DNA from 2 places in the Phormidesmis sp. 146-12 genome. Region 2 is predicted to be linked to the other one. Evidence: riboswitches for the same ligand, from Rfam matches in the RefSeq annotation. Region 2 holds a riboswitch; the other holds the start of a gene.
The links. A riboswitch is a leader RNA that binds a small molecule or an ion and turns the genes downstream of it on or off. The one in region 2 is predicted to bind cyclic di-AMP.

Region 1: linked by a shared signal. The riboswitch ahead of ACKFKF_RS08650 (universal stress protein) and the one ahead of ntrB (nitrate ABC transporter permease) in region 2 are both predicted to bind cyclic di-AMP.

The regions. Positions count from the first base shown of each region.
Region 1 is NZ_JBJPHS010000014.1:4,435-10,748, forward strand. It holds gene ACKFKF_RS08630 (ribonuclease R family protein) at 1-1,053, shown strand, start outside; gene ACKFKF_RS08635 (flavin prenyltransferase UbiX) at 1,163-1,783, shown strand; gene ACKFKF_RS08640 (hypothetical protein) at 1,865-2,437, shown strand; gene ACKFKF_RS08645 (shikimate kinase) at 2,798-3,403, shown strand; gene ACKFKF_RS08650 (universal stress protein) at 3,523-4,194, opposite strand; cyclic di-AMP (ydaO/yuaA leader) riboswitch at 4,321-4,449, opposite strand; gene ACKFKF_RS08655 (hypothetical protein) at 4,846-5,088, opposite strand; gene ACKFKF_RS08660 (DMT family transporter) at 5,635-6,314, opposite strand, start outside.
Region 2 is NZ_JBJPHS010000001.1:245,790-252,103, reverse strand. It holds gene ACKFKF_RS01080 (DNA methyltransferase) at 1-189, shown strand, start outside; gene ACKFKF_RS01075 (hypothetical protein) at 289-519, opposite strand; gene ACKFKF_RS01070 (hypothetical protein) at 535-810, opposite strand; gene ACKFKF_RS01065 (ABC transporter ATP-binding protein) at 853-1,689, opposite strand; gene ACKFKF_RS01060 (ABC transporter substrate-binding protein) at 1,934-3,337, opposite strand; gene ntrB (nitrate ABC transporter permease) at 3,597-4,445, opposite strand; cyclic di-AMP (ydaO/yuaA leader) riboswitch at 4,535-4,728, opposite strand; gene ACKFKF_RS01050 (nuclear transport factor 2 family protein) at 4,849-5,229, shown strand; partial or broken gene ACKFKF_RS01045 (hypothetical protein) at 5,355-5,504, opposite strand; gene ACKFKF_RS01040 (hypothetical protein) at 5,728-6,114, opposite strand; gene ACKFKF_RS01035 (hypothetical protein) at 6,124-6,314, opposite strand, start outside.

The DNA of each region.
Region 1 (6,314 bases), on a different contig from region 2:
CCTGAAGAAGCTGATAAGTACACATTTAGCAAGTTTCACTACGACGACGAAGGATCTTTAGGAGCGGTAGTCGTTTCTTCGACGTTGCCCATTCACTCGATGATTGTTGAGTTGATGCTGTTGACCAATCAGACCGTCGCAACTCACCTTCACGCTTTAGAAGTTCCTGCTGTCTATCGCGTCCACCCCACGCCCGACCCAGACGACGTACAAGAACTGATCAAGCTAGCCGTCAGCATGGGCATTGACCTAAAGCTAGAACAGGAAGATGAAGTGCATCCGCAGGACTATCAAAATCTAACCCACAAATTTGCAGAATCTGAGTCAGAACGAGTACTAACTTATCTGCTGTTGTCCACGCTCAAACCTGCTTTTTATAGCACGACTCCAAAATCGCACTTTGGGCTGTCTTTAGAGCAGGGATACACTCACTTTACGTCTCCCGTTCGGCGCTACCCTGATTTGCTGGTGCATCGGGCCCTCCATGCTTTGTTTGAAGACGGGCGCGATCGTCGCTCTACTCGTGCCAAAGAAAGCGTCCATCTGCGTCATAGCTCCAGTCACGGACAAATCACCTGGAACGTATTGCCCACCGAAATTCATCAAGAGTTAGAGAGCCATTTTTCAGCCGTGGTGGTGCATCTGAGCGAACGCGAAAAAATCGCCCAGGATGCCGAAAACGACTTGGAAGGGCTGAAAAAAGCCGAACTGATGAAAGAACGCACGGGCGAGATCTTCCACGGGCTGATTACGGGAGTTCAATCCTACGGCTTGTTTGTTGAGATCGAAGAACTCTTGGTCGAGGGGCTGGTTCATGTCAGTTCGCTTAAGGATGACTGGTATGAGTTTCGATCGCGCCAACAAACCCTCGTCGGACGCAAAAATCGCAAACAGTATCGACTGGGCGATCGGATCGAAGTGCAGGTCAAGAGTGTCGATTATTACCGTCAGCAGATTGACCTGATTGCTGTAGGCGGAGGCAGCGAAGCCAGCGAAGAAGATCTCGAAGGTGAAGACAACGCCCTCGATCAAGAACTCGATAGTGAGGAATAATAAGGAAGACAATAAGGAAGATTTTGAGTATTGAGTTTTGGGTTTAAGTGTAAAAACTGCTCAGAATGTTAGATTCAAAATCCGAACTTAAAATCAATGAGCGTCTTCTGTGCCTTCTAATTCTTCTCGTCCGCTTATTTTGGGCATTTCGGGAGCTTCTGGGCTGATATATGCCGTTCGTGCGCTCAAGTATTTGCTAGAGGCGGAGTATACGATCGAGCTTGTCGCTTCTAAAGCAACCTATATGGTCTGGCAAGCTGAGAAAAATATTCGGATGCCTGCTGACCCTCTGCAACAAGAGGAATTTTGGCGGCAGCAGTGTGGAGTCGAGCTTGGCGGCCAACTGACCTGTCACTCAGCTACTAATGTCGGTGCTAATATCGCCAGTGGCTCATTTCGTACGGTAGGGATGCTGGTGATTCCCTGTAGTATGAGTACCGTGGCAAAATTGGCAGTCGGATTGAGTTCTGATTTGCTGGAGCGATCGGCTGATGTGCAGCTTAAAGAAGGTCGCAGGCTGGTGATTGTGCCGCGCGAAACGCCGTTTAGCCTGATTCATCTTCGCAATCTGACCACCCTCGCAGAAGCGGGAACCCGGATTGTACCCGCGATCCCGGCGTGGTATCACAACCCTCAGACGATCGAAGATCTCGTCGATTTTGTCGTCGCCCGTGCGTTGGATCAGTTAGAAATTGACTGCGTTCCTATCGATCGCTGGAAAGAAGGCTAGGATCAACAATGAGTTCTCAGTTTTGAGATTTGAATTTGCCCACCTCAAAACTCAACGCTCACAACTCAAGACTCAAAAACTATGCCTCTTCTTCGTCTCATCCTGCTGCTCGGAATTGCCGTCCTGTTGCTGCTGTTTGTGTTGCCCAACTGGGCACCGTCGATGCAGCTTGTCTTTTTGGGCATTCGATCGCCTGCATTTCCCTTGTCGCTATGGATTTTGGGCGCGATTGCGGCAGGCATTGTCACCACCCTTGTCATTTCGATTTTGTTTCGGCTGACAGGCTTCACCGCTCAACGCAAAGGACGAAAAAAGGCGCGATCGTTTGATCAGTCTTCCGCTAGAGCTTATTCCTACACGCAGTCCCCTGCTTCAGAACCCACGCCCCAAGCTGCCAACAAATCATCAGACTGGGAGGAAGACGCTTCAGATTGGTTTGACGACGATTCAAGCTGGGAAGACGAACCAAAAGACCGCAAACGCACCTCCGCTTCTCCGTCCCCTGACTCTGAGACTCGCTCATCCTACTCTTACAGCTACCGCGACCCTAAAGCGACTCGCCCTGCTGCGCCTGACTCTGTGGTGGATGCTGACTACCGGGTGATCATTCCGCCAAACCGCAATCTCGACCAAAATGAGGACGATGAGGGATGAAAGAATCGCTTCTATCGCTTGAGAAATGCTAATTCTTCCACTGTGTTCTTGACCGTATTTTTGACAGTTAGCTAAATCTTTTGAGTTCGCTAAACTAACTATCTACCGGGACTTCGATCGCAGCCACATTCTCTCCAGGCTCTCGATCGTGTTGTGATAGGTGGCCGCTTTGTAAGCAAGATGTGCGTGTAGAGCAGGTCAGTCAAGACGGGGGTGACAACCATGTTGATTGCAGTGGCTCCCATTCATTTATGCAGCAAGTCTTCTATCGAAATTCGTCTGGTCAAAAGCAGCGATCGCTCAATCCTCCAAAAACGCTAGGCTGGTGTAGAACCCTTATTCAATCAACGGACAACTCTTTTGTTAAAAGGCGTAAATCTCTATCTCATCGGCATGATGGGGGTTGGCAAAACCACGATCGGACGCTTGCTGGCAGACCAACTTGATTACCAATTTTTTGATGTTGATGCCATCATCGAGCAGGCCAGCGGGCAGTCAATTTCTCAAATCTTTGCAGAGTCGGGTGAAGCAGCGTTTCGACAGCTAGAAACTAACGTTTTGGCAGAATTAGCTCCTTACACTCGACTTGCGATCGCGACGGGCGGCGGTATTGTCCTCAAACCCGAAAACTGGGGATATCTGCGGCATGGAGTCATCGTTTGGCTAGACTTGCCCCTGGATGAGCTTTACAACCGCTTGCAGCACGATCGCAGCCGTCCCCTGCTACAGTCTTCAGAAACGCTCAAACCGAGACTCAACACGCTGACAGCCCAGCGTCAATCCCTATACGCTCAGGCAGATGTGAAAATTACAGCACAAGCTAATGAGTCTCCGACTGAGGTGTCTAGGCGAGTTATGGAAGCGATCGCTCAAGCCTGTCAGCAGAAGATCGCCGCCACTCAGGAGATCGATCGACTCAATCGAGAGGCTCCTTATAAAATTCAGAATCAGATTCAAAACAACTAGCTTCAAAACAGTTAAGGGCAGAAATGAGAGAATCAGACGGGAAAATAACTCTCCCATGATTCTCTTATCTCCACCCTCTCATACGTTGCAGAGTTCAAGATTGGACGAATAGCCTTTTCTCAATCGTTGTCCAACGCTGAAGGAATGCCCAAAATGGGGCAGGGAAAGTCCTGACCCAACTGCTGTATCAGTGAATGAGCGGTCGTTTCACAACCCAAAATCAAGAGTGAAGCGGACTCTTCTTGAACCACAGACCTTAACTCTTCGGCTACGGTGCCAAATCGCAGATGCGTCTTTAGTGACCCTCGCCACTCATCCGCTAGACAGCGCGCTTGCCAGAGAATGCGATCGGCTTGCTCAAATACGTCCGACATCCCGATTGGTTGGATGAAATCACTGAGTTCGGGTAGCTCGACTACTGCTGTCTGATGACCCTGACGATCGGCTTTGCGAGGATATGGGCGCTCTCTCAGATCTACCCGATTTTCAACCTCTCGAATGCTTTCTGTAGGGCAATAGACCGGGATCTTAGTCGTTTTGTTTTCGACGACATACACAACCTGTACAGTGACTTGTTTGCCAGTGGCGAGCCGGGTCTGATGGGCAATCCACAGCGTCAAGTCTAGAGCCGTTTGACTACAAGGAGAACCCGAATAGCCAACCGCCAAATTGATTTCTTGCTTAGAATTTGGGGTCAGAGAATGCGCTTTGGGCAAAAGCACCATTTGATTCACTAGATCAGAACGACCCAGCGTGCTTTGAAGCCGCACCAACATGGACAAAATATTCACAGTAAAACCTCTCAGGATTAGGATAGGCGAGAGGTGGGTCAGGGCTAAACTCAACACTCAGAACAAATCCGAGCTTGAGATACCAGGAGACCTCAATGACAGTTGCTGACAGTAGCAAGTCTTGGGCGCTCCTCCCATTGCCGACGGAGTTAGCTGACGGGCTAAGACTGGAAGGTGTCTCTCTTAATCTGGGTAAGATTCGCCCCAAAAGGTTGGTTCCTCCGCTTCAAATTCGCAACTCAGAACATTTACTGAGCCAAAATTTAGATTAGGCTACCCACTCAAATAATGGTTTGACGGCACATGAAGGAGAATCCAACTTAGAGTTATGGAATCCTTCATTGATCAATCTAGTGCAGCTTTATGGTAAAAGGCTGCTACTTTTAAGACAAAAATCGTTTCTGCTTGAGTTTATTTAACCGCAAACTCTAACAGTATAACAGCGCAAATTACAGGTCTGCCTGTCCTATGAAAAGATATGTTTTGTTAGTGTCTGTTATCTAGACTACAAATACAACTATTTCATAAAGATTTTAGATTAATATCTGTCTAAAGACTCAGCTTAAAAGGAAGTTTAATCAGATGTTTTGAGCAGCCTCTGGGGTAGTGGAGATTCTTGGGAGACTGCTTTCTGGCTAGAGAATCTCTTAATTAACAAAGTTGAGAATTTGTGACGTTTGTTTCGACGTTTGTTTCTAATAAATTTTTGTATAGACGATTGGTTCTAGTAGCTCTTTTGAATTTGCCAAGCAGCTCTAAATAAGCAAAGGGTAAAACGATCGGCCAAAGTAGCGTCGCGATCGTCAACACAATTAAAGACATCTGTTTTTCTTCTTTTGACATATCAGCGTCTTGTCGGAAAAAACCCAGCCAGCCGATAAACAAAATGGGCATCATACCAAGGTAAAAAACACCCAGGAAGAACAACAGTGTCTGCATTGTGGATAACCCTCATGAATGATGTTTTAGGAACTGATAGGGCTTCAATCGCTTGTTAATGGACGAGAAATGGTATCCGAAGCGCCTTCTATACAAATACAGGGAAGCTCTGCTGATTCCATGAGCGTGAATACGTAAGCTGTTTTCAAGATGAGAGGTATTAAAAAATAAACTACCTCAAATCTACGGACAAGGGTTTCGTATGAGTCGCTACCTGATACGTTTAGTAGAAAGTTTACTTGAATTTGCTCCTTGCTGGACTGATCTGAGCCAACCAAAAATTCTCTTTTCCTAGAAGTGATGTCACTCAAAGTTTACGGTTTTAGGAGTCTATCGTGCCTTGAGTGAATGCTACTGACTCCATGATCTCCCTTTGGTTGTAGCAAAAAAACACGGTGCCATGTCTCTTACTTATGAGGGATCGTTTGCGGCGATACTGATGCATCTAGGCAATCGGTCATGGGTTATTAGTCATGAAATGCTCACTTTTTGAACTAACTTTTAGGCTCTAAACAGCAGGTAAACTCCAATTAACGCGATCGCCACCCCCAAAACTGCTCTCAAACTAACTCTTTCACCCATGTAAACGGCAATCGGCAAAATAAATAAAGGACTTGTATTGGTGAGCGCCTGAGCAACCCCAGTAGCGGTATATTTTAAAGCGGTCTGCTGAAGCCAGATACCCAGGTAGGTGCTGACAAAGGCGGTTCCGACTACTACCTTGAGCAATCGATGAGACTGGAGTGGTTTGATTAGACTACGAGACTGCCCCCGCAAAACGACCCAGAGAAACAGGACGATCGTGCATCCCAATAATCGGATCAGGGTACTCCAGAGAGGGTCTACATTAGTTCCTGACAGGGCGGCCCGTGATAAGACGGCTCCTCCAGATTGTCCCAGGGCTGCCAAAACGCCAAAGATTAGACCTCGTAGGGGACGAAAGTGAGTTTCAGCTTCAGATGGGGGAACCCGTTCGAGGACGACCCATATCACTCCGGTGAGGGTCAGTCCGATTCCTAACCAGGCTGAGAGCGGCAGACTTTCTTGCAGAAATATCAGGGCTAATAGGGCTGACAAAGAGGGGGAGAGGGTTTCCAAGACCAGCGTTCGTCTGGCTCCGATGCAGTTGAGGGTGTTGAAGTAAGCGGTGTCTCCAAAGGCGATGCCCAAAATGCCGCTGA
Region 2 (6,314 bases):
CACGAACCCAGCAGCCAACTCGCCAAACATCACACCCAACTTGACGCTCTCGTTCTCAAAGCATACGGCTTCAGCAAAACCGACGACATTTTGACCAAACTTCTCGACCTCAACCAACAACTCGCCCACAAAGAAACCCAGGGCGAACCCATCATCGGCCCGTGGGCACCCACCGACAGCCAGCCTTAATGTGAATTCGACAAAATTTTGCTGTGGCTACAGATCTGGGCAGCCCCCTAAATCCCCCAAAATTGGGGGACTTTGAACTAGAGATCTCAAACTTAAAACTTACGTATCTCTGCGCTCTAGTAGAGCAACCAATCGATCGACACTTTCAGCCTGCATTCGAGCCGTGTCAGCTTGCTGTTGAGTGATTTTCTTGAGTTCGGTGAAGCCAGTTGTTACCAATTCAGTCAGACGATCGAGCCGTTTATCCATTCGATCCATCAGGTGATCAATCTTTTCACCAAGCTCTGTTGTGGCCGTTGCTAACTGTCTGAGTTCATATTGAATACCCATAACACGTTATTTCTTTTAATTTCCCTCTTTGCGCTCTAGCAGTGCGATCAGACGATTGATACTCTCAGCTTGCATTCGTGAATTTTCCATCTGCATTCGAGCCGTATCAGCCTGCTGTTGAGTGATTTGCTTGAGTTCTTCAAAGCCAGTTGTCACCACCTCAGTCAGACGATCTAGCCGTTCGTCCATTCGACCCGTCAGGTGATCAATCTTTTCAGCAAGCTCTGTTGTGGCCGTTGCCAACTGTCTGAGTTCATACTGAATGCCGATCGTAAAATCCGGTTGCGTCATAGCTCCTCATCATCTTGAACGTGAATGAATTGTATCAGAGGCTCATTCATCGCTGCCAAAGTGTCGATCGAGAAAATTGAGCGCATGATTGCGAAGGTCATAGTATTCAGGCGACTCTCGAAGCTGCTGGCGATCGCGGGGATGCTTAAATGGCACCTCTAGAATTTCACCGATCGTCGCCGCTGGCCCGTTGGTCATGAGAACGATGCGATCGGACATATAAATCGCCTCATCGACATCGTGAGTAATCATCATCACCGCCTGACGGTGGCTCTCCCAGATTTCGAGAACCTGACGCTGAAGTTTGCCGCGAGTCAACGCATCCAACGCCCCAAACGGCTCATCCATCAGCAACATCTTGGGACGAATCGCCAACGCCCGCGCAATCCCCACTCGCTGCTTCATCCCGCCCGAAATCTGATCCGGGTATTTGTCCGCCGCCGCCGTCAGATTCACCATCACCAAGTGTTCATTCACAATCTGCTTTTTGTCACCCGCAGACAGATCCTTCAACACTTCATCGACTGCTAACCGAATGTTTTCTCGAACGGTCAACCACGGTAACAGCGAATAGTTTTGAAACACCATCATCCGCTCGGCTCCCGGCTTGCGAATCTCTCGTCCGTCGAGTTTCACCGATCCAGAAGTCGATTTCTCCAGCCCCGCCACAATCTTGAGCAGCGTCGATTTACCACAGCCAGAGTGACCAATAATCGAAATATATTCATCCTGCCCGATCGTCAGATTAATCCCCTTCAGCACAACCGACTCGCCCCCATTGGGAGCCTTATAAGACTTGTGCAGGTTCTCGATTTCTAAAAATCCGGTTGGATGAGCGTTGGTGTCAGGCATGTCGATCGTCGGTATCGATTGACTCATGATAAATCTCCTGGGTGAGAACTTTGTAATTAGCGAATCGGTTCCCGGCTCAATGGATGTCAGTTCAAAGGTCAGTTCTATGGGTCAGTTCTATAGAATTCTTGCGCTTCGTTGTTTGAGGTTTCTGCCCCCTAAATCCCCCACGAGTGAGGGACTTTGAATTAGAACTCTTGTCTTTAAGTCCCCAGAATGGGGGGTTGGGGGACAGAGACGCTGAAGAACAAAGCGAAAAATTCCATCCAATTCACGCTAGATAAATCTTGGTAGGAGCATTGGCTCGAATCTCAAAACTCTCCAAATAGCGAACCGGATCACTGGGATCAAACGCTTTCTGGTCGATAAAAACTTCCGCAGGCTCGATCTTGTAATCATCAGTGGGACAAGCAATTCCCAGGTCAGCCGCGACTTCTCGATAGATTTCAGTCTTCCAGGACTTCTCAGCGACTTCGTGAGCATTGGCAGGAATTTCCTTAATTTGTCCCCAGCGGGCAGCTTGCGTCATTAGCCAAATGCTGTGCGATCGCCATATAAACGTCGAGTGAGCATTCGGCACTTGCGGCACATTTGAGGGAAGGTCGAAGAAAACAGTCGTGTCGTCTGCCTTCACGGTGCGATCTTTGCCATCGAATCCGCCGTAGTTATAGTCACCGACGATCGCAGGTCGAGTCAGGTTGAGTTTTGCCCCGGTGAACGATCGCGCAGAAATGATTTTGGCGACCTCTTCTCGATTGTTGGGATCGCCACAGTAGCGACAGGCTTCGATCATGGCTTTGAGCAGCGATCGATAGGTTTTGGGATTCTCATCAATAAAAGACTGCGTGACACAGAGAAGGCGATCGGGGTGTCCGTGCCAGATTTCTTTACCCTGAGCAAACGTGAAGCCGATTCCTTCATTGCCTGAAATGGCGCGTGTGTTCCAGGGTTCGGCCACCATATAAGCCTGCATTGCCCCGATGCGAACATTCACCACCATCTGAGGCGGAGGCACAATCATGACGCGAAACTCCTGAATCGGATTGACTCCCGCCGCCGCCGACAAATAGCGCACAAAGTATTCATAAATTGCAGAACTGAGAACCACCGCCCAGACTCGTTTTTCAGACGGCAAGTTGTCAAAATAGCGCCGAAAATCTCGTCCAAAGGCCTCCAAGTCGCCATTGTATTCAAACCAGGGACGCAGGCCAGACTCCCACATCGCTCGATTCATGGTCATTGCGTTGCCGTGTCGATGAATCGTCATTGCGGCACAAAGTGGGGCATGTCGGGCCCCTTCTGCTCCCATTCGAGCATTGACTACGGCACCAGACACCACAGGCGATGCATCCAATCGTCCAAAGATAATGCCGTCGCGAGAAGTGGCCCAACTGGCTTCTCGACTGAGTTTGACGTTAAGACCGTACTTATGAAAAAAGCCTTTCTCCCAGGCGATCGCAAACGGCGCACAGTCATTGACGGGAACGTATCCGATCGTTAGATTTGGCTTCTCCAAACTTTCGGGCTTGATGATCTGGTCAATCGCTAAAGCCGCTTGAGAAAGAGACTGAGGGGCACGATTGGCATCGATCGCACAAGAGGATAATGCGAGTCCGGTGGCCGTTCCGCCCATTTGTTGTATAAACTTCCGTCGCGTCCAAAAATCTTGAGTCATAGCGGGGAAGGAAAGGAGGGATGAGGGATGAGGGGTGAGGGATGTTTGGTTTAACGGGATTTCGATTAAGTTTTTTCGCTTCGGTGTTCAGCGCTTCTGCCCCCCAACTTCCCATTTTGGGGGACTTTCAGATAAGGGTTCTAGTTCAAAGTCCCTGACGGGTGGAGGATTTGGGGGCTTCTCTCATAACCGCAGTGAAGAGATTGAATTAGTGAAAAGATTGAATTCACCTGGGTTTGGCGGAGAACTTAAAGCTTTTTCAGGTCGATCGCCGCTGACGAGTGACAAACGCTTCGAGTTGGGTGATGGCAAAGTCTAGGAGCAATCCTGTTAGACCAATCACTAGAACGGCTAAAAACACTGAACTTAAGTTGAGGCGGCTCCATTCATCCCAGACAAAAAAGCCAATTCCTATGCCACCTGTCAACATCTCGACTGCTACAATGACCAGCCACGCCACACCCAAACTAATTCGTAAACCACTAAAAATGTATGGCAACGCAGCAGGCAAAATAATCCTGGTGATTCGTCTCCAACGCGGCATTTCTAACACTTTCGCTACGTCTAAATAATCTTGTGGAACGCTAGAAACACCAAGCGCGGTATTGATAATCGTTGCCCAAAGTGACGTGATAAAGATTACAAAAATTGCAGAGGGATCAGCCAAATTGAAAATTGCTAACGCGATCGGGAGCCACGCCAATGGAGACACTGGTTTAAAGATCTGAATCACTGGATTCAACGCCAACATCGCTCGTCTAGACATACCAATCAGAAAGCCGATCGGAATCGCGACGAACGCCCCCAAACCAAAGCCAATCAACACCCGCCGCAAACTCGCCAACAGGAGCCAGCCAATTCCCAAGTCCCCCGGCCCACGCCGATAAAAGGGATGCAAAATGAAATCTAAGTTTGCCATTAACGCTTCTGGCGGAGTCGGCATCACGTCGTGTTTGAACAGCGCGATCGCCCACCACAGCACAATCACACCCAAAAACCCGATCGCAGGCAACCACACCGCTTCTTGAGCGATCGCGGGACGCACTTTTCGCCAAGTAGTCTGACTCGCAACGGCCACGATCGCAGCCAAGTTTAGCTGAAGGATCATCGTCAACACCTCAAGCTCAAAGACTCAAACTAAATGTTCGACCTAAATTAGAGACACTGATGAGCCTAAAGCAAAATGCTGAAACTCTACAGTCCTCTCTCAAATGCCGACGGAGTTAGCTGACGGGCGAGGGCTGAGAGATGCCCTTCTCTGGTATTGGTCGCCGACTCAAGTTTGAATCGTTTGCGATCGACCTTTCACAGAAGATAAGCCCCGATGTTTTGGTTCCTCCGCTCCAGTAAGTTACTTGCTAGAAACTCACCAGATTAAGCTGACCGATTTGACTTTTAAAGACTCTACCATTCTCCGCCAAATGTATCAATCCATCTTTTGTCGTAGGGTGCATGGACAAAGCTGGAGGATAGTGAATATCAGAAGTACTTTGGTTTATCAGGGTGACACGATGAATAAAACAGTTGAAACTCAAGTTATTGAGGCCGAAGAACGGCTTAGACTGGCAATGTTGGCTTCTGATGTCAGCGTCTTGGATGAACTACTCGCCCCTGAACTCGTCGCCACCAGTCATCTCGGAGAAATCATTAGCAAACAAGACGATCTCGCTGCACACAAATCTGGCTTGATTAAGATCTACGAGCTAACCCCTTCCGAACGGCAGATTCGACTGTATGGAGAAGTGGCGATCGTCTTCGTCAGAATGCAAATAGTTGGCACCTACAATAGCAATCCCGCAAACGGTGACTTTCGTTTTACCCGCGTCTGGGCCGTCTCTTCTAACGGAACCTGGCAAATCGTCGCCGCTCACATTGGAATGGTTGCCCAATAAAGTACTTCACGGCGATCGGCTGCAAACTCGATTTGATCGTGATTTTCAAGAATTGTGGTCACTGTGAGGAGGCTTGCGGGCAGGAAAGGAAGAACGATCGCACTTCCAAATTAGGCAGATCGCATTCACTCCGACAATCGATCAAGGTTCCGTTGGGTGATCGCCATAGAATACTCATCGCCAAACTCCGTAAAGATTTCCATTGCGGTTTGCAAACAAGCTCTCGCCTCCGCAGCATTTCCCTCCGCTTCTGCTAACAGTCCTAATTGGTGATAGGTGCGGGCTTGCGAATAGCGATCGCTCGACTGTACAGTTTGGTTGAGCTAGAACGTTTGCCCAGATATGACTTGCTGCTTTAGCAAAATGTGTAAGGTGAAATCGGGTGAGGATTGAGAGACAACCTGAAGGTTCATAACACCGCTCTCACAATAATGGTCTAATTTCAACGTGCTAGAAACGGCTACGATCTCGCTATCTGGAAATGGTTGAGCGCTGGCATCAATTTGGATCAGCGATCGCAACAACATGAGGCGAGTGAACATCGATCACCCAGTTCTCATCGATTACTTCTAGGCTGTCGTCTAGAACTAGAAGTAACTCGCCCACAGGTAAGCCTGTAGGAACGAGGAGTAAATATCTAAGTTGAAGCCAATGCGCGGTTTCTGTTTGATTTGGAGTTACGCCTAGAGAACTGCTAATCAGTTGAGGAGTAGGCAGTTGTTTAAATCGAATCGTTTCGTAAGGTCGATCGTTTTCGTCCCAATAGCCGTGAATTTCAGCTTGGCAATCTTGTAGATGTTGGTGTGCGATTTGATTTGGATCGATTTGTGCTAGAGCTTGAGTGAAGTTTTGCCAAACTGGATGAGTTTTGAGTGTTGTATTCACAGAGCTTATTCAATGAGTGGTCATTTTGCCTGGGAAATGGAGGACTTCTTCTATTATTTTGGCGTGAAATCGACGGTTGCCACCTTTTCCCAAAATTTTAGATTTGAAATCATAATCGAGTTCCTCTGAGGGAACCAGCCCAGTATTTCCTTTGGGCGGAACGACACCTTTCTTGATCGCTTTAAGATGCTTGCCTAATC